3 regions of the Yersinia hibernica genome follow, and region 1 is predicted to be linked to each of the others. Evidence: predicted binding sites of a transcription regulator. Region 1 holds the regulator's gene; each other region holds the start of a gene.

Region 1 (7,340 bases):
GATTTGGCCTGGAGTGAAAATCCTGAGCTGGCGCGCGATAAGCCCAGATTGGTACTATTTCACGGGTTGGAAGGGAATTTTTACAGTCCTTATGCCCATGGTTTACTGCACGCCTGGCAAGCCGAAGGGGGGCTGGGTGTGGTGATGCATTTTCGCGGATGCAGTGGAGAAGCTAATCGTAAGTCTCGCATTTATCACTCCGGTGAAACAGAAGATGCCCGTTTCTTCCTGCGCTGGTTGCGAGAAAACTATGGCCAAGTACCAACGGCTGCGGTCGGCGTCTCTTTAGGCGGCAATATGTTAGCGTGCTATCTGGCACAGCAAGGGCAAGAGAGTTTATTAGAGGCCGCCGTGGTGGTTTCGGCCCCACTGATGCTCGAACCTTGCGCCAACCGCATGGAGCAAGGTTTCTCACGTGTTTATCAGCGCTATTTGCTGAATCAGCTCAAGTTAAATGCCACGCGCAAGCTGCTGCATTACCCCGGCAGTCTGCCTTTGGATCTGGTGCAATTGAAAGGGCTGCGGCGAATCAAAGAATTTGATGATGTCATAACGGCGAGAATACATGGCTTCAATGATGCACTGGATTACTATCGGCGGTGCAGTGCTTTGCCACTGCTCCCGCAAATTACCACGCCATTGCTTATTATTCATGCCCAAGATGACCCCTTCATGACGACAGAAGTTATCCCCAATCTCAGCGAATTACCCAGTAACATTGATTATCAGTTAACTGAGCATGGCGGCCATGTCGGTTTTGTTAGCGGCTCATTAAAACACCCACAAATGTGGTTGGAACAACGTATTCCAGCCTGGCTTTCCCCTTATTTGGAGCAACAATCATGATTATCCCCTGGCAGCAAGTCGACAGTGAAACGCTGGATAATATGCTGGAGGCCTTTGTGTTACGTGAAGGCACTGATTACGGCGAGCAAGAGCGCTCATTGGCACAGAAAGTCGAAGATGTGCGCCGTCAATTAGTGAGTGGCGAGGCGGTATTAGTGTGGTCTGAATTACACGAAACCATCAATATTATGCCACGAGGCGCATTTCGTGCCGGGGCAGAAGAGTTGCCATAATCCTCGCGTTGCCGCCGCACTCTTGGCGAAAAATCAGAGTGACAAGCTGGACACTTTGCCCTAAAAATAACCCTTAATGATAAAAAATAGCCCGTTTAAACCTGTCCGCTGAGTTAACTAACCCCATGGAGTTACAGCTAATATGTCAATTAAACATCCGGTTATCGCCGTCACCGGCTCCAGTGGCGCAGGAACCACGACCACCAGTCTGGCGTTTCGCAAAATTTTTCAGCAATTGAATATTCGCGCGGCTCAAATTGAGGGTGACAGTTTCCACCGCTACACCCGCCCGGAAATGGATTCAGCGATTCGTAAAGCACGGGATCAAGGCCGACATATCAGCTATTTTGGCCCAGAAGCCAATGACTTTGGGCAGTTAGAAGAGAGTGTTTCGCAATATGGCGCATTGGGTACCGGGCGCTCACGTAAGTATTTGCATACCTATGATGAAGCCGTGCCCTACAACCAGATTCCCGGCACATTCACTCCGTGGGAGTCGCTACCAGAGCCGACTGATGTGCTGTTCTATGAAGGGCTGCACGGCGGGGTTGTCACCGAGCATCATGATGTCGCAAAACATGTAGATTTACTGGTCGGCGTAGTCCCCATCGTTAACCTGGAGTGGATTCAAAAATTAGTCCGGGATACTGGCGAGCGCGGCCATTCTCGTGAGGCGGTGATGGATTCCGTGGTGCGCTCCATGGATGACTATATTAACTACATCACGCCACAATTTTCGCGGACTCACATTAACTTCCAGCGAGTACCGACCGTCGATACCTCCAACCCATTTGCCGCCAAAGCCATTCCGTCACTGGATGAAAGTTTTGTTGTCATTCACTTTAGAGGTCTGAATCAAATCGATTTTCCCTACTTACTGGCGATGTTACAGGGATCGTTTATTTCCAATATCAATACTTTGGTGGTCCCAGGCGGGAAGATGGGGCTGGCAATGGAGTTGATTATGGCGCCATTGGTGCAGCAATTACTGGAAGGCAAAAAGATTATTTAATCGCCTGCGTACTTGAAGTAGCGGCCAACATCTCCGCTGCTTCAAGTCCGTCGAGTTTATTTAGGCGATTTCGCGGATCTCAAAACTGTGGGTAATGGTCGCCGCTTTGCCCAGCATCAGAGACACCGAGCAATACTTTTCAGCTGACAGCTCCACCGCGCGCTCAACAATTTTATCGGTTAAGCCCTTGCCGCTCACAATAAAATGCAGGTTAATTTGTGTAAACAGGCGCGGTGCCTCTTCCCGGCGCTGCGAGGTTAACGTCACTTCGCAATCGCGCACATCATTACGGCCTTTTTGCAAAATAGAGACAACGTCAATTGCGCTACAGCCGCCCGCCGACATTAACAGCATTTCCATCGGGCTCGGTGCTTTGTCTCCCGCATTTCCGTCCATCAAAACTTGATGCCCTGAAGCGGATTCCCCCAAAAATGTCAGCCCCTCAACCCACTTTACACGTGCCTGCATAACTCTTGCTCCCGGTTAAATTTTCTGATTCAGACTACCCTTTCATTTACAAACTGGCAATGTAACCCGATGTTCATCATGCTGAAGCGATACAACACAAGACACTGGCCTCATCCTGTGCTACAAACAGAATCGAAAGTGTTGTTTCTAGAATTAAATAGGGTAGCTTCTCAATACTCAGTGAAGGGTTTCTATCCGGTACGTATCTTGGCTATACCTTTCGGCAGTTGAGCAAATTAATATGCTAAGAGAAAGTGTATTTTATAAGCACGCCGCGCAGGGAACTCTGAACCCTGTTAAGTCTGGCTGCGATAACAACAGAGGATAACAGCGAATGGTTCTCGGCAAGCCACAAACAGACCCGACTCTCGAATGGTTCCTGTCTCATTGCCATATCCACAAATATCCATCGAAGAGTACGCTAATTCACCAAGGTGAAAAGGCCGAAACGCTTTACTACATCGTGAAAGGCTCCGTTGCGGTGCTTATCAAAGATGAAGAAGGTAAAGAGATGATTCTCTCCTATCTCAATCAGGGGGATTTCATCGGCGAGCTTGGATTATTTGAAGAAGGCCAAGAACGTAGTGCCTGGGTTAGAGCAAAAACCGCCTGTGAAGTGGCTGAAATTTCTTACAAAAAATTCCGTCAGTTGATTCAGGTTAACCCAGACATCTTGATGCGCCTGTCTTCACAGATGGCGAACCGCTTGCAGATTACATCGGAGAAAGTGGGTAACCTCGCCTTCTTGGATGTCACTGGGCGCATTGCACAAACGCTGCTTAACCTGGCAAAACAACCTGATGCCATGACCCACCCAGATGGGATGCAGATAAAGATTACCCGCCAGGAAATTGGTCAAATAGTTGGCTGCTCCCGCGAAACTGTGGGGCGGATACTAAAAATGCTGGAAGATCAAAATCTGATCTCCGCGCACGGTAAAACGATTGTCGTTTACGGCACGCGTTAATTCCCCCATAAACCGGTGTCGTTACCTCGGCACCGGTTTTTTATTTGTGTGATCAATAAACTTCTGGGGCCTATATGAATTGGCAACGGCTTATTTATCATCCTGAAGTTAACTATGCACTTCGCCAAACATTAGTCCTCTGCATACCTGCGGCGTTGGGATTCGCCATGGGCGAGTTACGGCTGGGGTTGATGTTCTCCCTGATACCAGCGTGTTGTAACATTGCGGCGCTAGATACCCCCCATCAACATTTCTTCCGACGACTGATTGTCGGCGGGGCTCTCTTTACATTCAGTAGCTACCTCACTCAGCAACTGCTGCTGTGGGAAGTTCCATTACCCGCAGTGATGCTTGGCTTGGCATTAATATTGGGTGTGAGTGGAGCTATCAGTCAGCTCAATGGTCGACTGCTTCCCGCCGCCCTTATCGCCGCTATTTTCAGCCTCAGCATGGTGGGCCGCGCACCTATCTGGCAAGCCCCCTTGATGTGTGCCGTGGGGACTCTCTGGTACGGCGTATTTACCTGGCTGTGGTTTCGCTTATGCAGGGACCAGCCCATCCGTGAGCCATTGAGCCAGCTTTATCATCTGTTGGCTGATTATTGCGACGCGGCATATCGTTTATTTGGCCAGCAGCAAGAAGCAGAAAAGACGATACCGCAGCTGTTAGATAGACAGCAAGGTATTATGGATAAAATTAATCAACTTTATCAACAATTTAACTTGCTCCCTAATACCACAAAAAAAGAACGAAAACGGCTACTGACACTCTTTCAAATGGCACTCGATTTGCAAGAACACATCACTGCGGCGATGAATCAGTCAGAAAAAACGCAAGAACTGGTTGAACAGACACCAATAGAAAAGGTTCTTGAGCGCAATATACAGATTATCTCAACACAAATGCGCACCATCGCCGATGATATTCTCTACCACCACCGGGCGAAAACCCATGTTAGCGCGGGTGATGCACTGGTCGAACTGGAAGAAATTGCCCAGCAATATCCTAATAATCCGGTGGCACAATTCTGCTATTACCATATCAGTCATATTACCCAAATCCTGAGTGACCAGCGCCCGCAATATGACCGCGATTTGATGTCCAGCCAGGTACCCCAGCCGCTCTGGCCAGCTATTGTCAGTTACTTATCTTTTAAATCCAGTGTATTACGTGATGCAGGTCGGATGGGTGTCACCTTGGCCACAGGCAGTTATATCGGCAACCTTATTCACCTGCCTAAACCTTATTGGATTTTACTCACCATCATGCTGGTGACGCAAAACGGCTATAACGCCACAAAAATACGTATTCATCACCGCGCCCTTGGCACCCTGATTGGGCTGCTACTCGCGGCAACTTTGCTGCATTTTAAGATGCCGGAAGGCACCACACTGAGCATCATGTTATTCATCACATTGATAGCTTATCTGGTGCAACGCAAAAACTATGGCTGGTCAGTTATCTTTAGAACTATCACTACGGTCTATATCTTGCAGCTATTGACTGGAGAGGGTGCGGACTTTTTGATCCCACGTTTGCTGGATACATTAATCGGCTGCGCATTGGCCTTTGCCAGCGCACTGTGGTTGTGGCCTCAGTGGCAAAGCGGTTTACTGCGGAAAAATGCGCATCAGGCGCTAGAGAGTTATCAGAATATCCTGCGCATCCTACTGAAACCTCAGCCAGATATCGGGAAGCTGTCCTATCAACGCATTCAGGTCAACAAAGCCAGCAATGCAGTTCTTAGCTCACTGAATCAGGCCATGCAGGAGCCGGGATTCAACTCAAAATATTTATCTGACATGCGCCTCTGGGCCACACATAGCGAACTTATTGTTGGGCATATCAATGAGATGACTATCCTGACCCGGGCCTACCCATTGACAGAATCGCCGGGGGAAACCGATAAGCACCACGTCCAGCTAACCGTAAAGTTGGCGGAAGATTATTTACAGCTCTGTGAGATGGCCATTCAGCAATGCCAGCAGCGACTGGAGTCGGATAACAGTGAGGGGAATAACGATTTTGTGCAAATGCCGGACATTGACCCCGACACGCAAATCTCTGAGCTGGAGCGCAATTTACGGCGCATTCTGTCGCATCTTAGTGTAATGCATACCGTTTCATCTCTGGCATGGCAGCAGCAGCCGCACCACGGTATTTGGCGCAGCCACAAGTTAAAAGCGTAGAATGGCGAGGTGGCCCTCTCCGTGATGCCGCTTAGCCGTTGACCACCTTGGCGACGGCTTGTTCTAAACGCGCCATACCGAGCTGGATATCTTCTGGCTCAATCACCAGTGATGGGGCCAGGCGCAGTACATCAGGCCCGGCATTGAGGATCATCACCCCCTGCGCGGCCGCTGCGGTCAGGAACTCCCGCGCACGCCCCTGATATTGCGGGGTTAATTCTGCCCCAATCAGCAACCCCATGCCGCGAATATCGCTGAACACATGATACTTGCGGTTAATTTCTTGCAGAGCCTGCACAAACCAGCCGTGGCGCTGTTCAATACCATTAAGTACCTCAGGGGTGTTAATCACATCCAACGCGGCTTCAGCTACCGCACAGGCCAGCGGATTGCCACCATAGGTGGTACCGTGTGTTCCAACGGCCATCACTGAGGCAATTTCTTCTGTTGTCAGCATCGCACTGACAGGGAACCCGCCGCCCAATGCTTTAGCCGTGGTGAGGATATCTGGCGTAACACCATAATGCATATAGGTAAACAGCTTGCCGCTGCGCCCCATGCCGCTTTGAACTTCATCAAACACCAACAGCGCTTTATGTTGGGAGCACAGCGCACGTACGCCTTGCAGAAACTCTGGCGTCGCTGAGGTAATGCCGCCCTCTCCTTGGATAGGCTCCAGCACCACCGCGCAAGTGTGGTCATCCATAACGGCTGCTACCGCCGCCAAATCATTAAATGGCACATGGATAATATCCGCCGGTTTCGGGCCAAAACCATCGGAATACTTTGGCTGGCCCCCGACCGATACAGTAAACAAGGTGCGACCATGGAATGCATTGTGGAAAGCAATGATTTTAGTTTTATAGGGGCTATGGCGCTCAATAGCATAATGGCGAGCTAACTTAAATGCGGCCTCATTGGCCTCACCGCCGGAATTGGCGAAAAACACACGGTCAGCAAAGGTGGCGGCAATCAGTTTTTGCGCTAACCGCAGCGCCGGCTCATTGGTGAATACATTGCTGGTATGCCATAGCATTTCACCTTGCTGATGCAATGCTGCCACCAGCGCCGGATGGCAATGCCCCAGAGCAGTGACTGCAATTCCGCCTGCAAAATCAATGTATTCCGTGCCTTGCTGATCCCACACCCGGCTACCTTTCCCTTTTACTGGGATAAACTGCGCGGGTGCATAAACAGGCAAAATAACCTGATCGAATGTACTGCGATTCACTGCTAATTTATCTGTCATTACCCTGTCCACCTTGATAAACCATTGAGCTACCAATTACTGACGAGTGAAAATATAATCACAAAATATGCATAAAAAATCACACACAGGCAAACAAAAAAATCATTTATTGAGTGAGTCTAATTCAACAGGTTAATTTTTAAGGAAATTATCTAATAATTGATGGCCTTGCTCGCTAAGGATGCTCTCCGGATGGAACTGCACCCCCTCCAGCGGCAAGCTGCGATGGCGAATCCCCATAATCTCATCCATCACACCGTCCTGCTCCGTCCATGCCGTCAGCTCAAAGCATTCAGGCAGTGAATCGGTGGCAATCACTAAAGAGTGATAACGCGTCACCGTCAGCGGCTGATTAAGTCCACGAAAAACCCCCTCA
Region 2 (7,340 bases), 850 kb from region 1:
TGGCTTTAGACGATACAATCACTTCCGGCGCATCCACTTCCCCTTGCAACAGCAAGTCTTGATTATGAGCGCGAAATAGCACTGCCATGGCAATAACGACCACCACTAATAACAGGGTAAATAACGTTTTCTTCTTCATAGGTTCACTAATCCTTTAATCGCCGCATTTATTACCCCATCAGCAGTGGCTATTTAGCTTATGCTGCTATAGGTAATAGCTTTGCATTTTATGTGACTTTTTGTTCGTGAATAAATGCGGTTATGACGCAATATTGCTTTAAAAATATGTTTGTAAATTAATGTGTTCGCCCTTCAAGCGACTCGACATGAGATTAAGATGGACGATTCTATGAATGATAACAATGTTTCTCTCGCAAGCAGATCACTCGTGCCACTCTCGGTGCTCGATTTATCCCCCATAGCGCAAGGTAAAACGCCACGCGATGCCTTTCATGCTTCGCTGGATTTGGCTCAACATGCTGAAAAGTGGGGATATCACCGCTATTGGCTGGCTGAGCACCATAATATGACCGGCATTGCCAGCGCCGCGACCTCGGTGTTAATTGGCTATATTGCCGGCGGGACGAGTACCATCCGCGTGGGGTCGGGGGGCGTTATGCTGCCCAACCATGCGCCGCTGGTGATAGCTGAGCAGTTTGGCACCCTTGCGTCACTCTATCCTGACCGCATCGATCTTGGGCTAGGGCGCGCACCCGGCAGTGATCAGCGCACCATGATGGCACTACGTCGCCATCTATCCGGTGAAATCGATAACTTCCCGTCTGATGTGCGCGAATTGCAAAACTACTTTGCTGACGCGCAACCAGGGCAAGGGGTACAAGCCGTCCCCGGTCAAGGGCTCCATGTCCCGCTGTGGCTGCTGGGTTCCAGCCTATATAGCGCACAACTGGCGGCCGCCATGGGGCTGCCTTTCGCTTTTGCCTCCCATTTTGCGCCGGATATGTTATTCCAAGCACTCAAATTGTATCGGGAAAACTTCAAGCCCTCCGCTCAGTGGCCGAAACCTTATGCCATTGTGTGTGTGAATGTGGTCGCCGCTGACAGCGAACGTGACGCCCGCTTCCTGTTTACCTCGATGCAGCAACAGTTTGTTAATCTGCGCCGGGGTATACCAGGCCAGCTACCGCCGCCAGTCGATGATATGGAGAAAATTTGCTCGCCAGCCGAACAATTTGGTGTCGATCAGGCGCTGCGCCTGTCTATCATTGGGGACAAAAGCAAAGTCCGGCACGGCCTTCAGTCATTATTACGGGAAACTCAAGCTGATGAACTGATGGTGAATGGCCAGATATTTGATCATCAGGCGCGATTGTACTCGTTTGAAATTATCGCCAGTTTGCAGCACGATTTACAGCCGGTTGAACACCTGTAACCCATGGTTAAATTAAATATCGCAGACATAAAAAAACCAGCCCGAGGGCTGGTTTTTATGTTTAATCATCAGAGATGACTAAGAGTTATGCATCACCGAAACGGCGACGAGCAGGTGCAGCGGGTGCGGCTGCATCATCGCGGCGTGGTGCAGATGAACGCTGACCATCACGATTGCCACGACGCTCACCACCACCGGCTGGAGCACGGTCGCTACCGAATGAGCGACGAGCAGGGGCGCCAGCACCGTCACGACGTTCGCCACCGAATGAACGGCCACCGCCACGACGCTCACCACCGTTACCGCCAGCTGGACGCTCACGGCGTTCATGCGGCTGTGCATCACCCAACAGCTGCATGTTCAGCGGCTTGTTCAGGATACGGGTACGGGTGAAGTGAGATAACATTTCGCCTGGCATACCTTTTGGCAGCTCGATAGTTGAGTGGGAAGCAAACAGCTTGATGTTACCGATATAACGGCTGCTGATGTCACCTTCGTTAGCGATAGCGCCAACGATATGACGAACTTCAACACCATCATCACGGCCCACTTCAATGCGGTACAGTTCCATTTCGCCAACATCACGACGCTCGCGACGCGCTGGGCGCTCGCCACCATCACGGCTGTCAGAGCGGTTGTCACGACGATCACGGTCACGGCCACGATCGCTACCACGGTCATCGCGAGAATTGAATTCACGCTGTGGACGACGCGGAGCTTCTGGTGGCAGAATCAGCGGGCGTTCGCCCTGTGCCATTTTCAGCAGTGCAGCAGCCAGAGTTTCGATATCAAACTCTTCTTCTGGTTGCAGTTTAGCCAGCAACGCACGGTACATATCCAAATCACTGCTTTCCAGCTGTTGGCTAACTTTAGCCGCGAATTTAGCTAAACGGCGCTCGCTCAGCAATTCTGCATTGGGCAGCATGACTTCAGGAATGGTCAGCTTCATCGTACGTTCAATGTTCTGCAACAGACGGCGTTCACGGTTCTCAACAAACAGTAACGCACGACCAGCGCGACCGGCACGGCCAGTACGACCGATACGGTGGACGTAAGACTCTGAATCCATAGGGATATCATAGTTTACAACCAGGCTGATACGCTCAACATCCAAACCACGAGCAGCAACGTCAGTGGCAATCAGGATATCCAAACGGCCATCTTTCAGGCGTTCCAGAGTCTGCTCACGCAGGGCCTGGTTCATGTCGCCGTTCAGTGCAGCGCTGCTATAACCGCTACGCTCCAAGGCTTCTGCAACTTCCAGAGTGGCGTTTTTAGTACGGACGAAAATGATGGCCGCGTCGAAATCTTCCGCTTCTAGGAAACGAACCAGTGCTTCGTTTTTACGATAGCCACCGCCTACTTTCCAATAAACCTGGCTAATGTCGGGGCGAGTCGTCACGCTAGATTGAATGCGGACTTCCTGCGGCTCCTTCATAAAGCGGCGGGTAATACGGCGAATGGCTTCTGGCATGGTTGCAGAGAACAGCGCAGTCTGATGTTCAGCCGGGATCTGTGCCAGAATATTTTCGACGTCTTCGATAAAGCCCATGCGCAGCATTTCATCTGCTTCGTCCAGCACTAAACCTTTCAGGTTGGACAGATTAAGGGTACCGCGTTTCAGGTGGTCTAACAGACGACCTGGGGTGCCAACAACAACTTGTGGCCCCTGGCGCAAAGCGCGTAATTGAACGTCATAACGTTGGCCACCGTACAGGGCTACAACGTTAACGCCTTTAATATCTTTAGAGAAGCTAGTTAATGCTTCAGCAACCTGAATCGCCAACTCACGGGTTGGAGCCAGTACCAGCACCTGTGGTGCTTTCAGTTCTGGGTCAATGTTGTGCAACAGCGGAAGCCCGAATGCAGCGGTTTTGCCGCTACCGGTTTGCGCCATACCAAGAACATCGCGACCGTTCAACAGGTGCGGAATGCATTCCAATTGAATTGGAGATGGTTTTTCATAACCCAAAGTCGTCAGGGCAGAAAGAATAGGAGCAGACAGCCCCAAATCAGCAAAAGAGGTTTCAAGCTCAGTAGTCATGTACACGTGCCTCATTAATAATGGCAGCCAGTCTACATAACTCGTCGAGAAAATTTTCAGTCATTTTCATTGAAAAGTGTGAACCGGCTCAAATTAGATTATAAAACGAACAAAAAGGCCATCACCCGTTAAGGTGATAAACTTTGGTAAAAACCAAGGTATATCAGGCTGATAGTTGTTCGTCAGCTATTGCTGGTCCGATTCCGATAGGTCGTCTTGTTCTTGGCCCAAAAGCGCCAATTCCAACAATGCATAGCGGTGCTCAACAAAGTTATGAACGTTGTTAGCTACCGTCAGTTTGAACAGCGCCGAAGCGGTGTTCTTGTCCCCCAGACTTAGGTAATGCTTACCTAAATAGAAGTCAGTTTCACTGAGATGCTCAGCGAGCGAAGTGTTATCCGTTGCATCTGCCTTGAGCCGTTCCATCAGCGTTTTTTCGCTGATTGTGCCCAAGTAGAATTCGACAATATTCCATCCCCATTGCCCTCTGTCCGATTTTTCATAGCGCTGTTGTAACGCTACTGCAGCTGCCTTGGGATCAATTTCTCTTTCCACCAGATACAGCCATAACGAACGGAAGGGATCATTTGGATCGTCTTGATAAAACGCCTGCAGATCATCCTGCGCCAACGGGAGTCGACCGCCATAATACAGAGCGATACCCCGGTTTAAACGCGCGTAATTGTAAGTTGGATCAAGCTCTAGTACAGAATCAAACGCTTCATAGGCAGCATCAAAATTGCCTGCCTGCGTTAAATAAATGCCCAGATAGTTAAAAACTTCTGGCATATCAGGACGAATAGCTAACGCTTGCGAAAAATCATTTCGCGCTAGTGCCCGTAGCCCGAGGCTATCATACAGCACTCCGCGCTCATATAAAAGCTGTGCGCGCTCATCATCCGTAAGTGCCCGACTTGCAAGGATTTGTTCCATGCGCGCCAGAATCACTTCCTGCTGCAACGTAGGTTGCAACGGGATTGCCAATACCTCGTCTTTACGCCAATCATGGTTGCTGCATCCTGCCAGCATCAGTGCTGTCACAACGTAACACCAGCGCAAGAAAGGCTTCATTTCCTACTCCCGAAGACAAACATTGGATAAATATCCTTTCATCCATTTGTTTAACACAAGAGCATCCTGCCCTCGAGATAACACAGCCCCTCACTTATGAGTAAGAGGCTGTGGAATACTAATTACTCTGCTGCTTCTGGTGCCGCCGCTTCTGCGTCAGGAGTCGTAGCTTCTTTGATGCTCAGGCGAATACGGCCCTGGCGATCAACTTCCATGACTTTCACTGGCACTTCTTGGCCCATTTGCAGATAGTCAGTCACTTTCTCTACGCGCTTGTCAGCGATTTGAGAAATATGCACCAGACCTTCTTTACCGCCGCCAATAGCAACAAAGGCACCGAAATCAACAATACGAGTCACTTTACCCGCATAGATGCGGCCCACTTCGATTTCAGCAGTAATTTCTTCAATACGACGGATAGCATGTTTTGCTTTATCGCCGTCGGTTGCTGCAATCTTAATGGTACCATCGTCTTCGATTTCAATGGTGGTGCCAGTTTCATCTGTCAGCGCACGAATCACGGAACCACCTTTACCAATCACATCCTTGATTTTCTCAGGATTGATTTTCATGGTGTAAATACGTGGAGCAAACTCAGAGATATCGCCACGTGGTGTGCTGATAGCCTGTTCCATAACACCCAGAATGTGCAAACGCGCACCCTTAGCTTGGTTCAGAGCCACCTGCATGATTTCGCGGGTGATACCTTCAATTTTAATGTCCATTTGCAGTGCGGTGATACCGTCACGGCTACCGGCCACTTTAAAGTCCATGTCGCCCAAGTGATCTTCATCACCTAGAATGTCAGACAGCACGACAAAGCTTTCTTCGTCTTTCACCAGGCCCATGGCGATACCAGCAACAGCGGCTTTAATCGGCACACCTGCATCCATCAGGGCCAAAGAAGCACCACAGACAGAGGCCATTGAGGAAGAACCGTTAGACTCGGTGATTTCAGAAACCACACGTACAGTGTAAGGGAACTCGCTCGGGCTTGGCATCACTGCCATTACACCGCGTTTCGCCAGACGGCCATGGCCAATCTCACGACGTTTCGGTGAACCCACCATGCCTGTTTCACCAACAGAATATGGAGGGAAATTATAGTGTAGCAGGAATGAGTCAGTACGCTCACCCATCAGCTCATCAATATTTTGCGCATCACGTGCTGTACCCAGTGTGGCGGTAACCAATGCCTGAGTTTCGCCACGGGTGAACAACGCAGAACCATGGGTACGTGGCAAGACGCCAGTACGCACATCCAAGCCACGGATCATGTCTTTTTCGCGGCCATCAATACGTGGTTCGCCACGTAATACGCGGCTACGAACGACATCTTTCTCAACGTTGCCCAGGATATCCTGAATTTCGGCAGCATCTAAAGTATCGTCTTGCGCCAAAAGTGTGTCAGTGACATCAGCTTTGATAGCATCAACTTGTTCGTAACGCTCTTGTTTCTCAGTGATGCGATATGCGTCACCCAGACGAGCAGCAGCCAATACAGCAACACGCGCATGCAGTTCTTCGTTAACCACTTCTGGCTGCCAATCCCACTTAGGTTTGCCGGCTTCGGCAACCAGTGCATTGATATTTTCAATCACAACTTGCTGTTGTTCGTGGCCGAACACAACCGCGCCCAACATTTGATCTTCAGACAAGATGTCTGCTTCTGATTCGACCATTAATACCGCAGCAGCAGTACCGGCAACGACCAAGTCCAGACGGCTCTCTTTCAACTCGTCAGTGGTTGGGTTCAGTACATACTGGTCGTTGATAAAACCAACGCGAGCAGCACCGATTGGGCCGTTGAATGGGATACCTGATAGGCTCAGTGCCGCTGATGCACCAATCAGTGCCACGATATCTGGGTTAACTTGTGGGTTAACAGAAACAACGGTCGCGATAACCTGAACTTCATTCAGGAAACTGTCTGGGAACAGTGGACGAATCGGGCGGTCAATCAGACGTGAAGTCAGTGTTTCACCTTCACTTGGGCGGCCTTCGCGACGGAAGAAACTGCCTGGGATACGACCAGCAGCGTAAGTACGCTCCTGATAGTTAACAGTCAAAGGGAAGAAGCTCTGGCCTGGTTTGGCTTTCTTTTGGCCAACAACAGTCACAAATACTGCGGTGTCATCCATGCTTACCATAACTGCAGCGGTTGCCTGGCGTGCCATCATGCCGGTTTCAATGGTGACGGTATGTTGGCCGTACTGGAATTTACGAATAATCGGAGTCAGCAAAATAGTATCCTTATACTATGCGGTGGCGGATCGTATTGACGATCTCATCCACCTGTTACTAATACCTTCACACTGCATCCTCGCGACTAATGACAATCCTTAACTCCCATTGAGTTAAAGTCTCTCATTAGCCGCGCGAACCTCTGCACCGGAAGATCCTATGTTATAAAAATATAAAACAACAATATACTAGCGCACTTTATCATTGCTTCTTAGAAAAAAGGGGCCAATTTGGCCCCTTTCTCCCGAAACTCGCAGACTTAGCGACGCAGACCCAGACGCTCGATCAGGGAAGCATAACGCGCTACATCTTCACGCTTCAGGTAGTCCAGCAGCTTACGACGCGTGGATACCATACGCAGCAGACCACGACGACTGTGGTGATCTTTTTTGTGCTCGGAGAAGTGACCTTGCAAATGGTTAATTTGAGCAGTCAACAGAGCAACCTGAACTTCGCTTGAACCGGTGTCATTGGCACCGCGACCGAAGTCAGCAACGATTTTAGCTTTCGCTTCAACACTTAGAGACATAATACAACTCCAAATATATAGATAAATTAAGATAGGCGCCGATCTCTAATTCAGCAACC
Region 3 (7,340 bases), 660 kb from region 1:
TCTCTCCTTACTTAGTTAACAACTTGTTTTTTAAGTTAATAAAATGCCTTTAAATCCGCAATATGCCCTTGAGCGGCAAAAAATCCGTAGTGAAATTCGTGAGCGCCGGCGTCTATTGACACCCGAGCAACAACAGCAATCTGCTCACCTCGCCGCTAAACAAATCGCTTCGCACCATAAAATTCAGCAAGCCAATACTGTGGCAGTCTTTCTCTCTTTTGATGGCGAACTGGATACCGGCCCGCTTATCGAGTTGCTGTGGCAGCAGAAAAAGCAGGTTTATCTCCCTGTTCTGCATCCTTTTAGCCCCGGTCATCTGTTATTTCTCAACTATCACCCCGATAGTCTGCTTATTCGTAATCGCCTGAAAATCCTTGAACCTCAATTAGATGTGCGCGATGTTCTGCCGTTAAATCAATTAGATGTGGTGGTAACCCCACTAGTGGCGTTTGATAGTCAAGGGCAGCGTTTAGGTATGGGCGGGGGTTTTTATGACCGTACACTGCAAGACTGGCAGCAGGGTGGCCCCTATCCCATTGGCCTAGCGCATGATTGCCAGCGTGTTGAGCACTTGCCGAATGAACATTGGGATGTGCCGTTGCCGGAGATTGTGACGCCGGAAAAGGTATGGCGGTGGTGAGCGGGAATTTTCGACATAAAAAAACACCCGAAATCTCGCGATAGCGAATGTTCAGCCATTTATTAATAACTTAGATACCACAAATCCATACCCAAAAACCGTGACGTTGCAGCTAGGCAGCAAACAACGCTGCAACGCCAAAGACGAGGGTATATCAGTAGAGCAAACGCGCGCGAATAGTCCCTGGAATCGCCTTCATTGCCTGCAAGGCTTTTTCTGCATTTTCTGCATCATCAGTCTCAACATCAATGACGACATAGCCGATGTCAGCGCTGGTTTGCAAATACTGCGCGGCAATATTGACGTTTTGCTCAGCAAAGATTTTGTTGATGCTGGTCAGAATACCGGGGCGGTTCTCGTGGATGTGCAACAAGCGGCGCGTGTTATCACCATGAGCAGGCAAAGAAACTTCCGGGAAGTTAACCGCTGACAGCGTCGAGCCATTATCGGAATACTTCGCCAGTTTGCCCGCCACTTCATCACCGATATTTTCCTGAGCTTCCTGAGTGGAACCACCAATATGCGGAGTCAATAACACATTATCAAATTCGCATAATGGTGAATTGAACGGGTCTTTATTGGTAGCCGGTTCTTCTGGGAAAACATCAATTGCTGCGCCAGCTAAATGATTACTGCCCAATGCATCACACAGCGCAGGAATATCAACCACAGTCCCGCGTGAAGCATTAATCAGCAGCGCGCCCGGTTTCATCAGTGCCAACTGCTCTGGGCCAATCATATTCTTGGTAGAGTGATTTTCTGGCACATGCAAGCTAATCACATCACTCATATTCAGCAAATCAGACAAATGACGAACCTGCTGCGCATTCCCCAACGACAGTTTATTTTCAATATCGTAGAAGAATACTTTCATACCAACACTTTCAGCCAAAATACCCAACTGAGTACCAATATGGCCGTAACCAATAATACCCAGTTTTTTGCCGCGGGCCTCATAGGAGCCAACAGCCAGCTTATTCCACTCGCCACGATGTGCTTTGGCATTAGCAGACGGAATACCTCGGAACATCAACAGTAACTCGCCCAGTACCATTTCGGCTACCGAGCGGGTATTGGAGAAAGGTGCATTGAATACCGGCACACCACGTTTGGTGGCCGCATTTAAATCAACCTGATTAGTACCGATACAGAAACAACCTACTGCAACCAATTTTTCTGCTGCAGCAAAAACTTCTTCGGACAGATGCGTACGCGATCGGATCCCGATGAAATGAGCATCACGAATAGATTCTTTCAGTGATTCGGTGTCTAAGGCACCTTTATGATATTCAATATTGCTATAACCGGCCGCACGCAGATTATCAACCGTGCTCTGGTGCACCCCTTCCACTAACAGAAATTTAATTCTGTCCTTCTCCAGTGATACTTTTGCCATGTCCCCGACCCTATTTTCAGACTTCAGATGTGGCTGCCGATATCGAATGAATCCGGTCAGCACCCAGTCAACATAACAAATATTTCGTAGGCAGCAATACAAACGATTGCCTACCTGTCAGCATAACAACCAGCGCAAATGTTAATTTATGGAATAAAAAACTGGCGAAAAGTGAGTTAATGGCAGGTTAAGAAAATGAAATGATTAAATGTGATATATATCACCAAATTTAACCATTTTAAGAAAAGATATTTAAAGACAAAAATTATCAGGGTGCAGCCAATAAACCACACCCCGACCAAGGTTTAATGCATCACTTAAGCACGACCGTCTTAACACCGTCGGCGGTGCCAATCAGTGCCACATCCGCACCTCGGTTAGCAAATAACCCGACAGTGACTACCCCGGCTATCCCATTAATTTTATTCTCTAGCGCAATGGCATCCAAAATTGTCAGATTATGGACATCTAAAATAATGTTGCCATTATCAGTCACTACATTCTGACGATATTCCGGTAATCCACCCAATTTAACCAGCTCGCGCGCCACATAAGAACGCGCCATTGGGATAACTTCGACCGGCAGTGGGAATTTACCCAGCACACCAACCTGCTTGGAAGCATCGGCAATGCAGATAAACTGACGCGCAATCGCCGCGATGATTTTCTCGCGGGTCAGTGCTGCACCACCGCCTTTTATCATCTGCATTTGGCTGTTAATTTCATCAGCGCCATCGACATAGATATCCAATACATCGACTTCGTTGCAATCAAACACTTGAATGCCATAACTTTTTAGCTTAGCGGTAGAAGCATCTGAGCTAGAAACGGCCCCCTCAATTTGATTTTTGATAGAGCCAAGGGCATCAATAAAATGTGCCGCAGTAGAGCCGGTGCCGACCCCCACGATAGTGCCGGGTTTGACATAATCTAATGCTGCCCAGCCCACTGCTTTTTTAAGTTCATCCTGAGTCATGGTAAGTTCACGCCTTGATGTGAAAGAAAACCTAGCGTCATTATAGAGCATATACAGCAGAAATCGTTGCGATAAAGTCCAGTTAGAATCCGGTTAATTTTAGCTGGATCACAGTTATGTCGGTTTATTTGTGGCGAGCCCTGCGGTATTCCAGCATAGAAAAATGATCAAAATGTGGCATAGTGCGGTATTAACTTAAATATTTGGAGAGATGACTCCGATGAAACGCCCAGACTACCGTACGCTACAAGCGCTGGACGCGGTGATCCGTGAACGCGGTTTTGAACGCGCGGCACAAAAGCTCTGTATCACCCAATCGGCGGTATCTCAGCGCATTAAGCAGTTGGAAAACCTGTTCGGCCAGCCGCTGTTAGTGCGCACTGTGCCCCCCCGGCCAACGGAGCAAGGGCAGAAATTGCTCGCGTTACTGCATCAGGTTGAATTACTGGAAGAAGAGTGGCTCGGCAATGATAACGGCGGGGATACCCCACTGCTGTTGTCATTGGCGGTCAACGCCGACAGTTTGGCAACCTGGCTGCTGCCAGCTTTAAAACCGGTGCTGGCAGACTCCCCGATTCGGCTCAATTTACAAGTCGAAGATGAAACCCGAACCCAAGAGCGGCTACGTCGCGGCGAAGTGGTGGGTGCCGTCAGTATCCAGCCACAACCGCTACCCAGTTGTTTAGTCGATCAACTCGGCGCATTGGATTATCTGTTTGTGGCGTCCAAGCCCTTTGCCGAGCGGTATTTTCCCAATGGAGTGACTCGCTCGGCATTGCTGAAAGCCCCTGCCGTGGCTTTTGACCATTTAGATGATATGCATCAGGCATTTTTGCAGCAGAATTTCGATTTATCGCCAGGGAGTGTGCCCTGCCATATCGTGAATTCGTCAGAAGCGTTTGTACAGTTGGCCAGACAAGGCACCACCTGCTGTATGATCCCGCATCTGCAAATCGAAAAAGAGTTGGCATCCGGCGAACTGATTAATCTGACTCCGGGGTTATTGCAACGACGAATGTTGTTCTGGCATCGATTCGCGCCAGAAAGCCGGACAATGAGAAAAGTGACTGACGCCCTGTTATCTTACGGGCGTCAGGTATTACGGCAAGACTAGCTTATTTGGCTGCGGTTGTGGGCGTGTTAGCGCTGGTTTTCAGTTCAAACACCACATCAACTTGATCGTCGAAATGAATAGTTTGTTGCTCATAAGTTTGAGCAGCATCAGTGGCAGGTGCGGCTTCAGCACTCTTGAACATGCGCGCTACCGGCATCGGCTGGTAGTTAGCGACATGGTAACGAATGCTGTATACCGGCCCTAATTTAACCTTAAATCCGTCAGCTAATGCCCCCGCCTGGCTAATGGCATTTTCAATGGCTTTTTTACGGGCCTGTTCGCGGTAAGTCTCCGGGTTAGCGACCCCCAGTTTCACAGCACGAATCTCATTGAGGCCCGATTTTAGCGCCCCGTCCAGTAGCTCATTCAACTTATCCAGTTGGCGCAGTGTCACCTGAACCTGGCGTACTGCACGGTAGCCTTTCAGTACCGCCTCACCGGTTTTCTGGTAATCATATTCAGGTTGAGTGCGAATATTGGCCGCATTGATATCTTTTTTCTCAATGCCACTCTTGCGCAAGAAATCAAAATATTGCGCGACGCGAGTATCCGCCTGTTTTTTGGCATCTGCGGCATCTTTGGCAGATACACTGACTTCAATGGCGATAGTGGCGATATCTGGCGTCGCATCAACACTGGCGGTGCCGGAGGTGACAACATGCGGCCCTTCTGGCACTTCGGCAGCTTGAACTTGTAGCGCCAAAGGTAACGTCCCTAATCCCATCATTGCGGCCAAAGCCAATGTCTTCAACTTCACGGAGCCTCCTAATATATGCATGGCAAATTATTTATGCCCTGTCAGTCTGTGGTAGCGAGATAATCAGTGAATTCAATTAATCACAAACACATTTGCAGTTAATTACACTCACTAGCATCTCATTGACAAGGTGATTCATTTGCCGTCGGTAATGTGATTAACACATCAACCGTAGCATATCTTACAAAGTATGGGATTCAGATTAGTGATAAAAACTCACAGGTTTAAGCCCTGTTGCGCTAGCTGAAAAGCAATAAACCACATCACGCCGCCCACCAGCAAATTGATGACTCGCTGTGAGGTGGGGCGATTAAGCCATGGTGATAACCACGCCGCCAGCAATGCCAGACAAAAAAACCAGGCAACTGAGGCACTTACAGCGCCAAAAGCAAACCAAGGCCGGACATCCGGTAATAACTGCCCGCCCAAACTCCCCAGCACCACAAAGGTATCCAGATACACATGCGGGTTAAGCCAGGTTACCGCCAAGAGTGTCACCAGAATACGCCAGCGCCCTTGTGCCCCGGCAGCCACTGCGGTTGACGAACTGTCACCACGCCATGCAGACGTCAATGCGCCCCAGCCATACCAGAGCAGAAATGCCACCCCACCCCAGGTGACCAGCGCCAATAGCAATGGTGAGCGGTTTAATAAAGCGCTGCCACCAAAAATACCGGCGCAAATCAAGATAATGTCGCTCAGAGCACACAGCCCGGCACTCATTAAATGGTGTTGCCGCTTAATTCCCTGATTCATCACAAAAGCATTTTGCGGCCCCAGAGGCAAAATCATGGCAGCACTGAGAGCAAAACCCTGCAAAAAAACAGCTAACATACTGTTACCTTTAAATAATACTCAGAATCAACTGAGGGAATGGGAGTGGAGTTAGCAGCATATTACGGGGAGAAAGCCATCAGAGGAAATTGATATTTCTTATCAACTATAAGTAAAACTAATAATAGCTATTCTACCGCGCGCGTGAGCAAGAAGGGAAGAAAAACGGGCCAAATAGCCCGTATTGACTGAATTTATCGCGCCGCGGCTTTAAGCCGACGGGGTAGATTGCGCATTATCAACCTGATGCAAATGCACGTCCATCTGCGGATAGGGAATGCCAATTTTGTGCGCATCTAGCGCGCGTTTGAAGTTTTCCATCAAATCCCAATACACATCCATGGCATCGCCATTGGTCGTCCAAACACGCACGGTAAAGTTCAATGATGACGCCGCCATCTCATTCAGGCGGATGGTCACACCCTTGTCATGCATAATGCGTGCATCGGCTGCGATGATGTCACCCAGCACTTTCTTCACCACATCAATATCAGCATTATAGGCAACACCGATAACCATATCAGTGCGGCGATTCGGTTCACGGCTGGTATTGATGATGTTGTTCGCAATAATTTTACCATTCGGCACCACGATGATTTTGTCATCAACGGTACGCAAAGTGGTTGAGAAAATCTGCACCTGCACCACAGTACCGGCAACACCGCCCAGATCAACATACTCACCGGCCTTAAATGGACGGAAAGCGACCAGCAACACACCGGCGGCAAAGTTGGACAGGGAGCCTTGTAGCGCCAAACCCACAGCTAAACCGGCAGCACCGATGACCGCAATCACCGAGGCGGTTTGCACCCCAAGACGGCCCAGCACGGCAACAATGGTAAAGGCCAGAATGCTGTAGCGCACCATGGCCGCCAGAAAATCCGCCACAGTGGCATCAATGCCACGTAACTTCATGACCCGGCCCAACATGCGAGAAACCACCTTGGCAATGATGGAACCAACAATCAGGATCAACAGCGCCGCGACAAGATTCACGGCATATTGAATCAGCAAATCCTGATTATTGATAAACCACGAACTGGCCTCATTAATACTATCAACTACGTTTAACTCTTCCATTTTAACCATCCTACAAAAACTCCCTGCGGGAGAAATTACGAAAAAATTGCCGCCAATTGCTGGGCAACATGGCAGTCATGCTTATTTAGGGTAACCAACAATGGAATGTGTTGCCAATGTTGAGAGTAATAAATAAATATCAAAAACCTTGTTTGAAGTTTTATCTGCCGGTTTTCAACTCATAATAAAAATAGAGTATTTATAGAATAAACAGTAACTGGTGAGATTTAGTATGAGGGGTAAGCGTCATCCTTTTCATTCACTGCGAGAGAAATCCATGCCTAGAGTTAGACCCACCCTCACTCCCCTCAACCTGAGTCCTATTAAAAATAATCAGCCGCAAACAGACGTCGAAAAGCTACTAGAGTCAATTGAAAAACATAAGCAGATTTTAATATTGGCAAAAGACAGCAATGAAAATATAGCGCTTAAATATCAAAGATATAGTGATATCAACACACCGGAAGCAACCGCTATCATGGCACCCAACAATATTGATCTACCCGCCAACCATATACGGCTAGGAACAGATAAGGGGGTGAT

Evidence for each region. Region 1 encodes CRP, which controls carbon source genes, mostly activating them, when cyclic AMP is high. Its sites were predicted from a motif close to ATGTGANNNNNNTCACAT; they were not measured.
Region 2: yrbN (protein YrbN) is a predicted target of CRP. The motif match lies at 3,514-3,531, and genes of this name have one in related genera.
Region 3: serA (phosphoglycerate dehydrogenase) is a predicted target of CRP. The motif match lies at 2,245-2,262, and genes of this name have one in related genera.

The regions. Positions count from the first base shown of each region.
Region 1 is NZ_CP032487.1:4,404,546-4,411,885, forward strand. Features, by position in the region: gene D5F51_RS20760 (hydrolase) at 1-846, shown strand, start outside; gene D5F51_RS20765 (YheU family protein) at 843-1,079, shown strand; gene D5F51_RS20770 (phosphoribulokinase) at 1,222-2,091, shown strand; gene D5F51_RS20775 (OsmC family protein) at 2,152-2,559, opposite strand; gene crp (cAMP-activated global transcriptional regulator CRP) at 2,894-3,526, shown strand; gene D5F51_RS20785 (YccS/YhfK family putative transporter) at 3,601-5,715, shown strand; gene argD (bifunctional acetylornithine/succinyldiaminopimelate transaminase) at 5,747-6,964, opposite strand; gene D5F51_RS20795 (aminodeoxychorismate synthase component II) at 7,097-7,340, opposite strand, start outside.
Region 2 is NZ_CP032487.1:510,901-518,240, reverse strand. Features, by position in the region: gene D5F51_RS02500 (HlyD family secretion protein) at 1-139, opposite strand, end outside; gene D5F51_RS02495 (luciferase-like monooxygenase) at 350-1,393, shown strand; gene D5F51_RS02490 (DEAD/DEAH family ATP-dependent RNA helicase) at 1,479-3,437, opposite strand; gene yrbN (protein YrbN) at 3,427-3,501, opposite strand; gene nlpI (lipoprotein NlpI) at 3,624-4,508, opposite strand; gene pnp (polyribonucleotide nucleotidyltransferase) at 4,631-6,751, opposite strand; gene rpsO (30S ribosomal protein S15) at 7,012-7,281, opposite strand.
Region 3 is NZ_CP032487.1:3,741,294-3,748,633, forward strand. Features, by position in the region: gene D5F51_RS17615 (5-formyltetrahydrofolate cyclo-ligase) at 44-640, shown strand; gene serA (phosphoglycerate dehydrogenase) at 795-2,036, opposite strand; gene rpiA (ribose-5-phosphate isomerase RpiA) at 2,350-3,012, opposite strand; gene D5F51_RS17630 (LysR family transcriptional regulator ArgP) at 3,233-4,126, shown strand; gene D5F51_RS17635 (oxidative stress defense protein) at 4,128-4,883, opposite strand; gene argO (arginine exporter ArgO) at 5,100-5,717, opposite strand; gene mscS (small-conductance mechanosensitive channel MscS) at 5,928-6,797, opposite strand; gene D5F51_RS17650 (protein-tyrosine phosphatase family protein) at 7,075-7,340, shown strand, end outside.